3 regions of the Pseudomonas monsensis genome follow, and region 2 is predicted to be linked to each of the others. Evidence: predicted binding sites of a transcription regulator. Region 2 holds the regulator's gene; each other region holds the start of a gene.

Region 1 (4,937 bases), 2.0 Mb from region 2:
CCACCGCATAGGTGCCGCCAATGGGCAGGCCCAGGCGCCAGAGCTCCTTGAGGTATTGCCGGTTCGGCCGCGACAGCCCGGCGCGCAGCGGGTAAGCGTCGTAAGCCGGGTGCCGGCGGATATGCCAGGCCAGCGCCAGTGCCATGCAGCTGGCTACAATGGCCGTGACCAGGCCGATGCCCGTCAAACCCAGTTTCGGCAGGCCGAACATGCCGGTGATCAGTGCGTAATTGAGCAGGAAGTTGGCCACGGTGCCGCCCAGGCTGATGACCATCACCGGGGTCGCCCGGCCAATCGCGCTGGTAAAGCCGCGCAGGGCCATGAAACTCAAATAGCCGGGCAGGGCGAAGGGCAGGGCAATCAGAAATTGCCCGGCGGCAATGACGTTGGTTTCGGTCTGGCCGAACAGCAGCAACAGCGGTTTGAGATTCCACAGCAGCAACCCGGCGCCCAGCGCCATCAGCCACGCCAGCCATAATCCGGCCTGAGTCAGACGTGCCGCGCCGATGATGTCGCCAGCACCCTGACGGATCGCGACCAGCGTGCCGACCGCTGCAATTACACCAATGCAGAAGATCGACACGAACGAATAACTCGCCGCCCCCAGACCGCCACCGGCCAGTGCCTCGGGGCTGATGCGCGCCATCATCAGGGTGTCGGTCAGCACCATCAACATGTGCGCCAACTGAGAAGCGATCAGCGGCCCCGACAGCCGCAGGATGGCCCAGAGTTCGGTACGCACAGGTTGCTGCATGATCTTCACCACTCATTTAAAGAGGGAACAGGGAGCCGTCGATTCTCGGCGCTCAAACGGTTTCGCACAAAGGGATAAAAAGGATGGGTGGCATGAGTCAAACTCATCTAGGGCAGATTCTGCTAAGTTGGCCGCATCCCGCTATAGGAGCTTTCCGAATGTCTCGTCGTCTTCCTCCCTTGTATGCCTTGCGCGCATTCGAAGCGGCGGCGCGGCACAGCTCGTTCACCCGCGCCGCCGAGGAGCTGTCGATTACCCAAAGCGCGGTCAGCCGGCACATTCGCACCCTCGAAGAGCATTTCGCCTGCAAGTTGTTTCATCGCAGTGGGCGCAACCTGCAACTCACCGAGTCGGCACGGATGCTGTTGCCGGGGATTCGCGAAGGTTTCGCCGCCCTCGAGCGAGCCTGCAATACCTTGCGCGCCGAAGACGACATCCTGCGGATGAAAGCGCCATCGACCCTGACCATGCGCTGGCTGCTGGCGCGGCTCAGTCGATTCCGGCACTTGCAGCCAGGCAACGAGGTGCAACTGACCAGCGCATGGATGGACGTGGATTCGGTGGACTTCAACAACGAGCCTTTCGACTGCGCGGTGCTGCTCAGTGACGGGCACTTCCCGCCGGACTGGGAGGCCAGTCTGTTGTTTCCCGAAGAGCTGATTCCGGTCGGCGCGCCGAACCTGCTCAACGACCAGCCCTGGGACGTTGCGCGCCTGGCCTGCACCGAGCTGTTGCACCCGACCCCGGATCGGCGCGACTGGCGCAGCTGGCTGGAGCACATGGGGCTGTCCGATCAGGTCTCGCTCAAGGGCGGTCAGGTGTTCGATACCCTGGAACTGGGGATGATCGCGGCGGCGCGTGGTTACGGGGTGTCGATGGGCGACTTGCTGATGGTCGCCGAAGATGTCGCTCAGGGGCGCCTGAGTCTGCCGTGGCCGACGGCCGTCGCCAGCGGGCTGAATTATTACCTGGTGTGGCCGAAAACCCGTCCGGGAGGTGAACGTTTGCGCCGTCTCAGCGATTTCCTCCAAGGCGAAGTGCGAGCCATGGAGTTGCCGGCGGTTGCACGCTTGAGCTGAAACGTTAGAGCCGCCACAATGCCGGCCTTGTGCCATAACCTTGTTTTCCGCTCAAGTATTCGGATCCACCGCCGAATACGTGCTTGTGGCACCGTCGTGCCGGTGTCCACGATTCACCCCACAACCAGAAAAATTTCCGAGTCGAGATCAAGGAGGATCACGTGGCTCGGCCAGGAGCTGCCCATGTCTCAACCTCGCGCCCGGATCGCCTCGCAGCTGGGCCTCGCGCTCGCCGTGATACTGGCGATTGTCATCAGCGGCAGTACGGTGTTCGCCCTGCGTTCGCTGGATACCGCCAACCTCGCCACCCGTGAAGAGCATCTCGCCAGCGAGGCGCGACTGCTGGCCGACCAGTTGAGCACTTTTCACGGCACGCTGCGTGAAAGCACCCAACGCCTGAGCGGGTTGTTCGAGAAGCGCTTCAGCAGCGGTCTGAGCATTCATCCGGATGAGCCGGTGACCGTGGCCGGTACCCAGACCCCGGGCCTGCACCTGGGCGACGAAGTGTTGAACAACAACTTCAAGCAAGTCGACGAGTTCAAGCAGATGACAGCGGGCGTCGCCACGCTGTTCGTGCGCAGCGGCGAAGACTTCGTGCGGGTCAGCACTTCGCTGACCAAACAGGACGGCACGCGCGCCATCGGCACCTTGCTCGATCATGCGCACCCGGCTTATGCGAAGTTGATGGCGGGGCAAGGTTACGTCGGCCGTGCCTTGTTGTTCGATCGCTCCTACATGACCCAGTACACCCCGGTGCGCGATGGCAGCGGCAAGGTGATTGCGGTGTTGTTCGTCGGCTTCGATTACACCGATGCGCAGAACATCCAGTTCGACAACCTGAAGCGCTTCCGCATCGGCCAGAGCGGTTCGCTGGCGTTGCTGGATGAGCAAAACAAATGGCTGGTCGCGCCGGCGGGGGTGCAGGCGCTGGATCAAGCGGTTCCGGTGATCAAAGGTCTGGCTGCGAAACCGGGCAAGGGTGAGTTCTGGAGCGACACCTCCGAAGACTTCTACAGCATCGCCGTGCCATTCGATGGCGGGCCATGGTCGGTCGTGGCGAGCATGCCGAAAGCCGAGATTCGCGCGGTGACCTGGAGTGTCGGTACGCAACTGGCCATTGGCAGTCTGTTGGCGATGCTGCTGGCTGTGGGTTCGGTGGTCTGGCTGCTGCGCAGCAAACTGGCGCCGCTGAGTGATCTGGTGCGACAGGCCGAAGCCTTGGGCGCCGGTGATCTGAGCGTGCGCCTGAACGTGTCGAGCAACGACGAAATCGGTCAGTTGTCCCGCGCGTTCAACCAGATGAGCCAGGCACTGTCGACCATGGTCGAGCACATCCGCCGCGCCTCGGAGGAGGTCAACAGCCGGGCACAGGCGCTGTCCGGTTTGTCCGGTGGCGCGTACGAAGGCATGGAGCAGCAGTCCGGGGAAATCACCAGCATGGCCGGCGCCGTCGAAGAGTTCAGCGCCACCTCGCTGAACATCGCCGACAACATGGGCAACACCCAGCGTCTGGCCCAGGAAAACGCTCAGCAAACGCAGATCGGTCGTAGCTCGATGGAAGAGGCTTCTTCCTCGCTGGAGCAAATTGCTGGCGCACTGAACACCACTGCTACCGTGATCAACACCCTCGGCCAGCGCTCCCAGGAAATCGGCGGCATTGTCAGCGTGATCACTTCGATTGCCGAGCAGACCAATCTGCTGGCGCTGAACGCTGCGATTGAAGCGGCGCGTGCCGGTGAACAGGGCCGCGGTTTTGCCGTGGTGGCGGATGAGGTGCGCAGCCTGGCCTCGCGCACCCGTCAGGCGACCGATGAAATTTCCAGCATGATTCACAGCATCCAGCAGGAAACCGGCAACGCAATCAGCACCATGGAACAGGGCAATGTGCTGATGCAGGAAGGTTTGTCGCGTAACGCGAATGTTGCTTCGGCGCTGGCGCGGATCGACGAGCAAAGCCGTTCGGCGGGGCAGCAGTTTGCGGCGATTACCACGGCCACTCAGGAGCAGAGCAGCACTGCGACTCTGTTGAGCAGCAATTTGCAGAGCATCGCACTGGCCAACAGTGAGCAGCGTGAGGTTGTGTCGAACCTGGCTGTTACCGCCAAGGAGCTTGAGAAGCTGGCGGCGGATTTGCGTTCCGAGGTTGATCGCTTTCGTTGATGCGCGGCTGAAATAGCTTTCGCGAGCAAGCTCGCTCCCACATTTTCCGGGGTAGCTCACAAATTGTGTGAACACCCGAAAACCTTGTGGGAGCGAGCTTGCTCGCGAAGGCATCCCTGCCAATTCTTGATAAATCACACGATCGCAAGCTCCGTTACACTTGCTGAAACGTTTCCGCAGCGCTATAAAAATGGCACAACTCCAATAAAGGCTGCTGCCATGACCCCGCTCAAACTCGCCGTCGCCCTCGGCGCATTCTCTGCTGCTTCCCACGCCATGGCTTGGGATTACGTCCTTCTCGATACCAACAAGCCTGCACAAAACTGGAGTATTACCAGTGAGCAGCTCGGGGTGAAAACCGACAAACCCTTTTCCGTGAGCCTGCGTACCTTGCACGGTGGGCGGCAGGAGGGGGTCAGCATCGTGGATATTGATAACGGCACGATGAAACTGTCCGTGGTGCCGACCCGGGGCATGAATGTGTTGCAGGCCTCGGTCGGCAACGTGCGCATGGGATGGGATTCGCCGGTCAAGGAAGTGGTCAACCCGGCCTTCATCGAGCTCAACGGGCGCGGCGGGCTGGGCTGGCTGGAAGGCTTCAATGAACTGGTGACCCGCTGCGGGTACGAATGGGTCGGCCATCCTGGCATGGACAATGGCGAGCTGCTGACCCTGCACGGGCGCGCCGCCAACATCCCGGCCAGCAGCGTCACCCTGCACATCGACGAAAAGCCGCCCTACGCCATCAGCCTGCGCGGCGAGCTGAAGGAGCAGGCGTTCAAGAAAGTCGATTTCTCGGTCGTCACCGAGCTGGTCACCGAACCCGGCACTGCGCGTTTCGCCCTCAATGACACGCTGACCAACAACGGCGATTATCCGAAGGAATACCAGGCGCTGTATCACAGCAATTTCAGTACGCCGTTCCTTGAGCAGGGCGCACGTTT
Region 2 (4,937 bases):
TCCGGGCGGCTTTCCAGCTCAACCAGTTGTTCGGACAGTTGCTCAAGAATCTCGCCGGCCTCAACCAGGAAATCCTGAAGGATCTCTTCATCGGCGCCGAAGCTCATTAATGGGGTGCTCCTACAGGTCTAAAAACCTAAAACTCAAAATCCAAGGCTGGATAGCAAATCGTCCACATCGTCCTGACCGGACACAACGTCTTCTCGTTTATCGGCATGAATCTGCGGACCTTCACCCTGCGAGAGATGTTTTTGTGGATCTTTTTCTGCAAGCATCGCGGCGCGGTCATGTTCGATGCCCGCAAAGCGGTCCACCTGACTGGCCATGAGCACGAGTTTGAGCAAATTGCTTTCGACTTCGGTGACCAGTTGGGTCACGCGCTTGATCACCTGACCGGTCAGGTCCTGGTAATCCTGGGCCAGCAGGATGTCGTTGAGGTTGCTCGACACCGCACGGTTGTCCGTGCTGCTGCGCGACAGAAAACCGTCGACCCGACGCGCCAGTTCGCGGAACTCTTCAGCCCCGACCTCGCGACGCATGAAGCGACCCCAATCGGTGCTCAGGGCCTGGGCTTCGTCAGCCAGGCCATTGACCACCGGGGTGGCGCTTTCCACCAGATCCATGGTGCGGTTGGCCGCGGCTTCAGTCAGCTTGACCACATAGCCCAGGCGTTCGGTGGCGTCGGTGATTTGCGACACTTCCTCGGCCTGCGGCATGTGCGGATCAATCTGGAAGTTGACGATCGCACTGTGCAGTTCGCGCGTGAGCTTGCCCACTTCCTGATACAGGCCGCGGTCACGGGTCTGATTGAGCTCATGGATCAGTTGCACAGCGTCGCCGAACCTGCCTTTTTCAAGGCTCTCGACCAGTTCGACCGCGTGTTTTTTCAGGGTCGACTCGAAATCGCCCTGTGAAGATTCGTTATGCTCCATAGCTCCCCCGCGCGTTCATCAGCCGATGCGTTCGAAAATCTTCTCGATTTTTTCTTTCAGCGCCTGAGCCGTGAAAGGTTTGACCACGTAGCCGTTCACACCGGCCTGGGCCGCTTCGATGATCTGCTCACGCTTGGCTTCTGCCGTCACCATCAGCACGGGCAGGTGCTTGAGTTTTTCATCGGCACGTACGTGGCGCAGCAGGTCGATACCGGTCATGCCCGGCATGTTCCAGTCCGTTACCAGAAAGTCGATGCTTCCGCTGTTGAGCACCGGAATGGCAGTGGTGCCATCGTCGGCCTCGACGGTGTTGGTGAACCCCAGATCACGCAGCAGGTTCTTGATGATCCGCCGCATCGTTGAGAAGTCATCAACGATGAGGATTTTCATGTTCTTGTCCAATTCGACCTCCAAGCAGTCTTAAACGCGCCCAGCACCTGGACGCGCCATTTCAATCAATCCGGCGTAGCACTCGAAGACTGTCTGGAGCACAACAGAGCAAGACCGGTGCCGTTCATCACCGCACCAGCCTCGTTCGCAGTGTCCCCACACTGCCTTCAGCGCGCTCGCCACTCCCCCAAACGCCCCCGCAAGCGGGCCGCGCACTGGCTGTGTAACTGGCTGACCCGCGACTCACTGACGCCAAGGACTTCACCGATTTCCTTGAGGTTCAGCTCTTCGTCGTAGTACAGCGCCAACACCAGTCGCTCACGCTCCGGCAAATTGGCAATCGCGTCCGCCAGTGCGGCCTGGAAACGTTCATCTTCCAGATCGCGTGACGGCTCAAGATGAGCACTGGCGCCATCCTCGTGCAGCCCTTCGTGTTCGCCGTCCTGCAACAGGTCGTCGAAACTGAACAGGCGGCTGCCCAGGGTGTCATTCAAAATCCCGTAGTAATCGTCGAGACTCAATTGGAGTTCGGCCGCAACCTCGTGATCTTTAGCATCACGGCCGGTTTTAGCTTCAATTGCCCGAATTGCGTCGCTGACCATACGGGTGTTGCGGTGAACCGAGCGTGGCGCCCAGTCCCCTTTACGGACTTCATCGAGCATCGCGCCGCGGATTCGAATGCCCGCGTACGTTTCGAAACTGGCACCTTTGCTGGCGTCGTATTTGGTCGAGACTTCGAGCAGACCGATCATGCCGGCCTGAATCAGGTCTTCGACCTGCACACTGGCCGGCAAGCGTGCCAGCAAGTGGTAGGCAATGCGTTTGACCAGTGGCGCGTAACGCTCGATCAACTCGTATTGCGCGTCGCGTGCCGACTTCTTGTAGTAATTCATACCGCTGGCGGTCATAGCACTGGTCCTGCCGTTTGCTGCACGAGGCGCTCGACGAAAAATTCCAGGTGGCCGCGCGGGTTCGCCGGCAGCGGCCAGGTGTCGACCTTCTGGGCGATGGCCTTGAACGCCAGGGCGCACTTGGAACGCGGAAAGGCTTCATAGACCGCACGCTGCTTCTGCACCGCCTTACGCACGCTTTCGTCGTAAGGCACGGCGCCGACGTATTGTAGGGCCACGTCAAGGAAGCGATCCGTGACCTTGGTCAACTTGGCGAACAGGTTGCGCCCTTCCTGCGGGCTCTGGGCCATGTTGGCCAGCACGCGGAAGCGGTTCATGCCGTAATCGCGGTTGAGCAGTTTGATCAGCGCGTAGGCGTCGGTAATGGACGTCGGCTCGTCGCAGACCACCAGCAACACTTCCTGCGCGGCGCGTACAAAACTGACTACCGAGTCACCAATACCCGCAGCGGTGTCGATCACCAGCACGTCGAGATTGTCGCCGATGTCGCTGAACGCCTGAATCAGGCCGGCGTGCTGCGCCGGGCTCAGGTGCACCATGCTCTGGGTGCCGGAAGCGGCCGGCACGATGCGGATCCCGCCGGGGCCCTGCAACAGGACGTCGCGCAGCTCGCAGCGGCCTTCGATCACGTCGGCCAAAGTACGTTTGGGGGTCAGTCCCAGCAGAACGTCGACGTTCGCCAGCCCCAGGTCGGCGTCCAGCAGCATGACCCGACGGCCAAGCTCTGCCAGCGCCAGAGACAAGTTCACTGACACGTTAGTCTTGCCGACGCCACCTTTGCCGCCGGTCACCGCGATCACCTGTACGGGATGCATGCTGCCCATGTTATTTCTTTACCTTGTCTTGCATAGACGGAGGCCACATTACTGGCTGCGCGTTCACAACCGGAACAATGCATGGCAGGCCATCGATGTAGGTACAAAAACTGTTCATGAATACCTCAGCCTACCTGCTTGGTCGGGCTGTGATAGATATCAGCGAACATGTCAGCCATGGCTTCTTCGCTGGGTTCTTCCTGCATTTGCACGCTGACGGCGCGGCTGACCAGTTGATGACGGCGCGGCAGATGCAGATCATCCGGAATCCGTGGGCCATCGGTCAGGTACGCGACCGGCAATTCATGACTGATCGCCAGGCTCAACACTTCGCCAAGGCTGGCCGTTTCATCCAGTTTAGTCAGGATGCACCCGGCAAGCCCGCAACGCTTGTAACTGTGATAAGCGGCGGTTAGAACCTGTTTCTGGCTGGTGGTTGCCAGCACCAGATAATTTTTTGAACGGATGCCGCGCCCGGCCAGACTTTCCAGCTGCATGCGCAGGGCCGGATCACTGGCTTGCAGGCCGGCAGTATCAATCAGCACCACGCGTTTGCGCAGCAACGGATCCAGCGCCTGCACCAGCGACTGGCCCGGATCAACGTGCGTCACCGGCACATTGAGAATCCGCCCGAGGGTCTTGAGCTGTTCCTGTGCACCGATGCGGAAGCTGTCCATGCTCACCAGCGCCACGTTGTGCGCGCCGTATTTGAGCACATAACGCGCGGCCAGTTTGGCCAGCGTGGTGGTCTTGCCCATGCCGGCCGGGCCGACCATGGCAATCACCCCGCCCTCTTCCAGCGGCTCGACTTCCGGCACGGCAATCATCCGCGCCAGATGCGCGAGCAACATGCGCCAGGCCTGACGCGGCTCTTCGATATCGGTGATCATCGACAGCAGATCGCGCGACAGCGGGCCGGACAGGCCGATGCGCTGCAGACGGCGATACAGATTGGCCTGCGCCGGGCGGCTGCCTTGCAGCTGATTCCAGGCCAGGGTGCCAAGCTGCACTTCCATCAGTTCGCGCAGGCTGTTCAATTCGAAGCGCATCGAGTCCAGCGCACGCGGGTCGACACCGCCGGAGGACTGCGCAGGGGCCGGGGCCGGACGCGCCGGAGCGGCGTAGGCCGGCTCGCTCAACGGTTCGGCAGCAGTCAGCGGCAGGCCGGCCGTCAACGGCAGCCCGGCGAACAACTGGCGATTGGTATTGCCGTCGGCTTCGCCACGCAGGCTCAGTTCGGCCTGGGCGGTGACGATGCGCGATTGGGTCTTGCGCAGCTCGTCTTCGAGTTCCATGTTCGGAACCCGAGGCGCCAGCGCCGACAATTTGTAATCCAGCGCCGCCGTCAGCTCGACGCCGCCGGCAATGCGGCGGTTGCCAATGATGGCGGCATCAGCGCCCAGCTCATCACGAACCAGCTTCATGGCCTGACGCATATCGGCGGCGAAAAAACGCTTAACTTGCATAAACCACTACCTCAGCCGTTGGGCCCTACTGTCGCAACGATGGTCACTTGCTTGTTGTCCGGAATTTCCTGGTAGGCCAGCACGTGCAATCCAGGGACTGCCAGGCGACCAAAGCGCGAGAGCATCGCGCGTATCGGGCCGGCTACCAAGAGGATCACCGGCTGACCTTGCATTTCCTGACGCTGCGCCGCTTCGATCAACGAACGCTGCAGCTTCTCGGCCATGCTCGGCTCCAGCAAAACGCCCTCTTCCGAGCCTTGTCCTGCCTTCTGCAGACTATTGAGCAATATTTGTTCCAACCTTGGCTCCAGGGTGATCACAGGCAGCTCGGACTCAGTGCCTACAATGCTTTGGACGATGGCGCGAGAAACGCCAACCCGGACCGCAGCCACCAATGCGGCGGTATCTTGACTCTTGGCAGCG
Region 3 (4,937 bases), 1.4 Mb from region 2:
TACCGGGCAGGCAAACGTCTGTATATGTATATACAAATAACACACGATGGGGTGCTGAACCATGTCCGCCTTCTTTGCCGAACGCGCGCTGCTGCCTAACGGATGGGCCAACCATGTACGTCTTGAGGTCAACGCCGATGGCGTGTTGACCCAAATCCAGGCCGATTCCACCGCAGATGGCGCCGAGCGGCTGAGCGGCCCGTTGCTGCCGGGGATGCCCAACCTGCACTCCCACGCCTTCCAGCGTGCGATGGCCGGACTGGCCGAAGTGGCCGGCAATCCCAACGACAGTTTCTGGACCTGGCGCGACCTGATGTATCGGCTGGTCGGAAAAATCAGTCCGGATCAGCTCGGGGTGATCGCCCGTCAGTTGTACATCGAGATGCTCAAGGCCGGTTATACCTCGGTCGCCGAATTCCATTACGTGCACCACGACCACAACGGCCAGCCTTACGCCGACCCGGCCGAGCTGGCGCTGCGCATCAGCCAGGCCGCAAGTGACAGCGGCATCGGCCTGACCCTGCTGCCGGTGCTCTACAGCCATTCGGGTTTTGGCGGGCAGACGCCGAACGACGGCCAGCGTCGCTTTATCAACAGCACCGAAAATTACCTGAACCTGCAATCGCGCTTGCAGCCATTACTGGCGCAGCAAAAGGCGCAATCGCTGGGCCTGTGCTTTCACTCGTTGCGCGCGGTGACCCCGCAGCAGATCAGCGAAGTGCTGGCCGCCAGCGACCAACAGTGCCCGGTGCACATTCACATCGCCGAACAGCAGAAGGAAGTCGATGACTGCCTGAGCTGGAGCGGACGGCGTCCGTTGCAATGGCTCTACGAAAACACCGAAGTCGATCAGCGCTGGTGCCTGGTTCACGCGACTCACGCCAACCCGGAAGAAGTCACGCTGATGGCCAAGAGTCGCGCCATCGCCGGCCTGTGTCTGACCACCGAAGCCAACCTCGGCGACGGGATTTTCCCGGCGGTGAATTTCCTCGCCCAGGGTGGGCGTATGGGTATCGGTTCCGACAGCCATGTGTCGCTCAGCGTGGTCGAGGAATTGCGTTGGCTGGAATACGGCCAGCGCTTGCGTGATCAGCGGCGTAACCGTTTGTATGGCGCGGATCAGCCGATGGTCGGGCGTACGTTGTATGACGCAGCGCTGGACGGTGGTGCGCAGGCGTTGGGGCAACCGATTGGTGCGCTGGCGGTTGGCAAGCGTGCGGACTGGATTGTGCTCGATGGCAACGATCCGTATCTGGCCACGGCCACGGGTGACGGGATCTTGAATCGGTGGTTGTTCGCCGGTGGCGATCGTCAGGTGCGCGATGTGCTGGTCAACGGCCAGTGGGTGGTGCGTGACGGCCGGCATGCCGGCGAAGAGGACAGCGCCCGCGCCTTCACCCAGGTCCTGCGCGACCTTTTAGGCTGACACAAAACAAAAATGTGGGAGCGAGCTTGCTCGCGAAAGCGGTGTATCAGTCAACATTTCAGTCGACTGATACGGCCTCTTCGCGAGCAAGCTCGCTCCCACATTTTGATTGGTGGCGATGCTTAATTCGAAGTCTTGGCCATCTGCCGATCCGACGTTCGCCAGATCAATCGCGTGGTGTCATACCCCTGCTGCCGCGCCTTGCTCAGCAGTTCTTCACGCACCACACCGTTGACGGTCGGCGTGCGCGACAACAGCCACATGTACTTGCGACTCGGATCGCCGACGATGGCAGTCTTGTAGTCATCGCTGACGTACAACACCCAGTATTCGCCTTTCGCCACACCCGGAATCAGCCGCGAGAACCAGGTATCGAACTCGACCCACAGCTTGTCGGTCTTGCCCGGCACCTGTGGATAAGCCTTGCCCTTGGCCTCTTCCCACTGCCACTGCGACGTCAGGCAGCGATTGAGCACCGCGACGTTACCGTCAGGCTGGAGGGTGTAATGGGCTTCGGATTGCGCGCAATTGCGCTGGAAGTACATTGGCAAGCGCGCCAGTTCGTACCAGGTGCCCTGATAACGCTTGAGATTGACACTGTTGGCCGTCTTCGGCGCCAACGGGTCGACGCCTGAAGTGGCGCAGCCGGCCAACACCAGGCCGGCAAAAAGGATCAACAATAACCGCTTCATTTTTTCTTCTCCGTGGGCGCGAAGCCCCGGTTTACTTCAGGCCTTGGCCGGAAAACATCAGCACTTTGTCACCGGCGTACTGCACGCTGATAAAGCTGTTCTTGTCGCCCCAGGTGCAACTGGACATGCCGAGCGCGCCCGAGCAGTCGGTGGGTTTGCCGAGCAAGGTCTCAACCTCGGCCTTGGCCATGCCGGCCGAGAGCTTCGAGTAGTTTTCCTGGTTGACCTTGCTGCATGCGGCCAACAGCACGCAAAACGACAACAGGGCGATAGATCGCAGCGACATGGTGTAACTCCTGGAACGAGGGGGGATGGCAGGGTGCCAACCAGAAGCTTAGAAGAGAAAACCTTCTTCTGGTTCCCTGTACGGACGGCTATTTATTAGCCCGCCCGTCTGGCTTTTGCCGATAAATCAGACACCTTGTGGGCCTGGTGCGCATTTCGTCGCATTTCACGAAAACCGCCTAATCTTTGGCGCGCCGCGGTCGAAATAAGAGCAGCGCAAAGCCCCCGAGTGTGGCAAATTGCCGCCCTTTCTTGACCAGTCCCTTCGCGGTAGTTCATTCGATGACCAGAAACATGAAATTCAGCCACAAGATCTTGTTGGCTGCCGCCCTCGTGGTGGCCATTGCGTTCGCCTGTTTCATTTTGTTCAACGATTACCGACAACGCGAAGCCCTGAGCAGCAGCACCGAAGCGTCGATGCAGGAACTGGGCAGCTTGACCACCAGCAACATCCAGACCTGGCTGGAAAGCCGGATTCAGTTGCTGCAATCGCTGTCGCAGCAAGTGGCGGTTGACGGTAATGCACCCGCCAGCCTGAAACGCATCATCGACCTGCCCGCCTACACCGGCAATTTCCAGCTCAGCTACTTCGGTGGTGTCGACGGCGTGATGTTCTCGGTGCCCGCCGGCAACCGCGCGCCGGACTACGACCCGCGCGCCCGTGGCTGGTACAAGGCGGCCAACAGCGCGCAGCAGACCATCGTCACCGAACCGTACATCGCCGCTTCGTCGGGCAAACTGGTGATCACCGTCGCCACCCCGGTGCAGCGCCAGGGCCAGATGCTCGGCGTGGCCGGTGCAGACATCGACCTGAGCAGCGTCAGCGCGATCATCAACTCGCTGAACTTCGGCGGCCACGGCCACGCCTTCATCGTCAGCAGCGAGGGCAAGATCCTCATCCACCCGGACAGCAAACTGGTGCTCAAGACCCTCGCCGAGGCGTATCCGAACGGCGCGCCGAAGGTCAGCCCGGGCCTGAAAGAAGTCGAGTTCGACGGCAAGACTCAACTGATCTCCTTCACCCACGTCAACGGCGTGCCATCGGCCGACTGGTACGTGGCGCTGGTGCTGGACAAAGACACTGCGTTCTCGATGCTCAGTGAATTCCGCACTTCGGCGCTGATCGCCATGGTCATTGCCGTGGTGATCATCATCGCCCTGCTCGGCATGCTGATCCGCGTGCTGATGCAACCGCTGCTGACCATGGGCCGCGCCATGCACGATATCGCTGAAGGCGAGGGCGACCTGACCAAGCGTCTGGTGATCCACGGCCACGACGAGTTCGGCGCACTGGGCACCTCGTTCAACCGCTTCGTCGAGCGCATTCACACCTCGATCCGCGAAGTGTCCTCGGCCACCGGCCAGGTCAACGAAGTCGCCCTGCGCGTGGTCGCCGCATCGAACTCGTCAATGTACAACTCTGACCAGCAGGCCAGCCGCACCAACAGCGTGGCCGCCGCGATCAACCAGCTCGGCGCCGCCGCCCAGGAAATCGCGCAAAACGCCGCCCTCGCCTCGCAGCACTCCAGCGATGCGCGCAGCCTGGCGGTCGACGGCCAGCAGGTGGTAGATAAAACCATCCACGCCATGCAGCAACTGTCGGCAAAAATCAGCGACTCCTGCGGCAACATCGAAACCCTCAACAGCAACACGGTAAACATCGGCCAGATTCTGGAAGTGATCACCAGCATCTCGCAGCAGACCAACCTGCTGGCGCTCAACGCCGCGATCGAAGCGGCCCGTGCCGGTGAAGCCGGGCGTGGTTTTGCCGTGGTCGCGGACGAAGTGCGCAACCTCGCGCACCGTACCCAGGATTCGGCGCAACAAGTGCAGAAGATGATCGAAGAGCTGCAGGTCGGCGCACGCCAGGCGGTGAACATCATGACCGAGAGCCAGCGCGAGAGCGAAAGCAGCGTCGGCATCGCCAACCAGGCCGGCGAGCGGTTGGGCAGCGTGACCCAGCGCATCGGCGAGATCGACGGCATGAACCAGTCGGTGGCCACCGCGACCGAAGAGCAGACCGCAGTGGTCGAGTCGATCAATGTCGATATCAACGAGATCAACACGCTGAACCAGGAAGGTGTGGAGAACCTGCAGGCAACGCTGCGGGCGTGCTCGGATCTGGAGCAGCAGGCGGCGCGGTTGAAGCAGTTGGTGGGCAGTTTCAGGATCTGAAGATCAAGGGCTTTACCCCCTCACCCCAACCCTCTCCCCCAGGGGGGCGAGGGGGAAAGGGAGCCGATCTTCACACTGTTCAAAACCTGAGTTCGACTCGATATCTCAGGTCGATGTATCAAGCCCAGACACCTCGATCAGTCCCCTCTCCCCCCGGGAGAGGGCTAGGGTGAGGGAAAGCTCTTAAAATCTAGAGCCAGGCCCAGAAAGAAACACCAACTCCTCAGCCGTAGATTCCCGCCCCAACACCGCATTGCGATGCGGAAACCGGCCAAACCGCGCAATCACTTTGCGGTGCCGCTCGGCGTAATCCAGATTATCGGCAAACACCGCCCGCTCGGCTTCCGGCTGTTCAGCCA

The links. The regulator FliA, encoded in region 2, starts transcription of late flagellar genes. The targets are predictions, from matches to a motif close to CTAAAGTTTNNNNNNNNNNNGCCGNTAA.
Region 1: the regulator FliA is predicted to act here: its motif matches at 1,884-1,911, upstream of HV782_RS28465 (methyl-accepting chemotaxis protein).
Region 3: the regulator FliA is predicted to act here: its motif matches at 2,583-2,610, upstream of HV782_RS02810 (methyl-accepting chemotaxis protein).

What each region holds. Positions count from the first base shown of each region.
Region 1 covers NZ_CP077087.1:6,411,197-6,416,133, reverse strand. The annotation lists gene HV782_RS28475 (NorM family multidrug efflux MATE transporter) at 1-754, opposite strand, end outside; gene HV782_RS28470 (LysR substrate-binding domain-containing protein) at 913-1,833, shown strand; gene HV782_RS28465 (methyl-accepting chemotaxis protein) at 2,017-3,993, shown strand; gene HV782_RS28460 (aldose 1-epimerase family protein) at 4,213-4,937, shown strand, end outside.
Region 2 covers NZ_CP077087.1:2,019,020-2,023,956, reverse strand. The annotation lists gene HV782_RS08825 (chemotaxis protein CheA) at 1-107, opposite strand, end outside; gene HV782_RS08820 (protein phosphatase CheZ) at 144-932, opposite strand; gene HV782_RS08815 (chemotaxis response regulator CheY) at 951-1,322, opposite strand; gene fliA (RNA polymerase sigma factor FliA) at 1,490-2,230, opposite strand; gene fleN (flagellar synthesis regulator FleN) at 2,227-3,057, opposite strand; gene flhF (flagellar biosynthesis GTPase FlhF) at 3,174-4,514, opposite strand; gene flhA (flagellar biosynthesis protein FlhA) at 4,526-4,937, opposite strand, start outside.
Region 3 covers NZ_CP077087.1:646,223-651,159, reverse strand. The annotation lists gene HV782_RS02825 (formimidoylglutamate deiminase) at 62-1,426, shown strand; gene HV782_RS02820 (lipocalin family protein) at 1,549-2,118, opposite strand; gene HV782_RS02815 (hypothetical protein) at 2,150-2,404, opposite strand; gene HV782_RS02810 (methyl-accepting chemotaxis protein) at 2,686-4,578, shown strand; gene HV782_RS02805 (DUF924 family protein) at 4,762-4,937, opposite strand, start outside.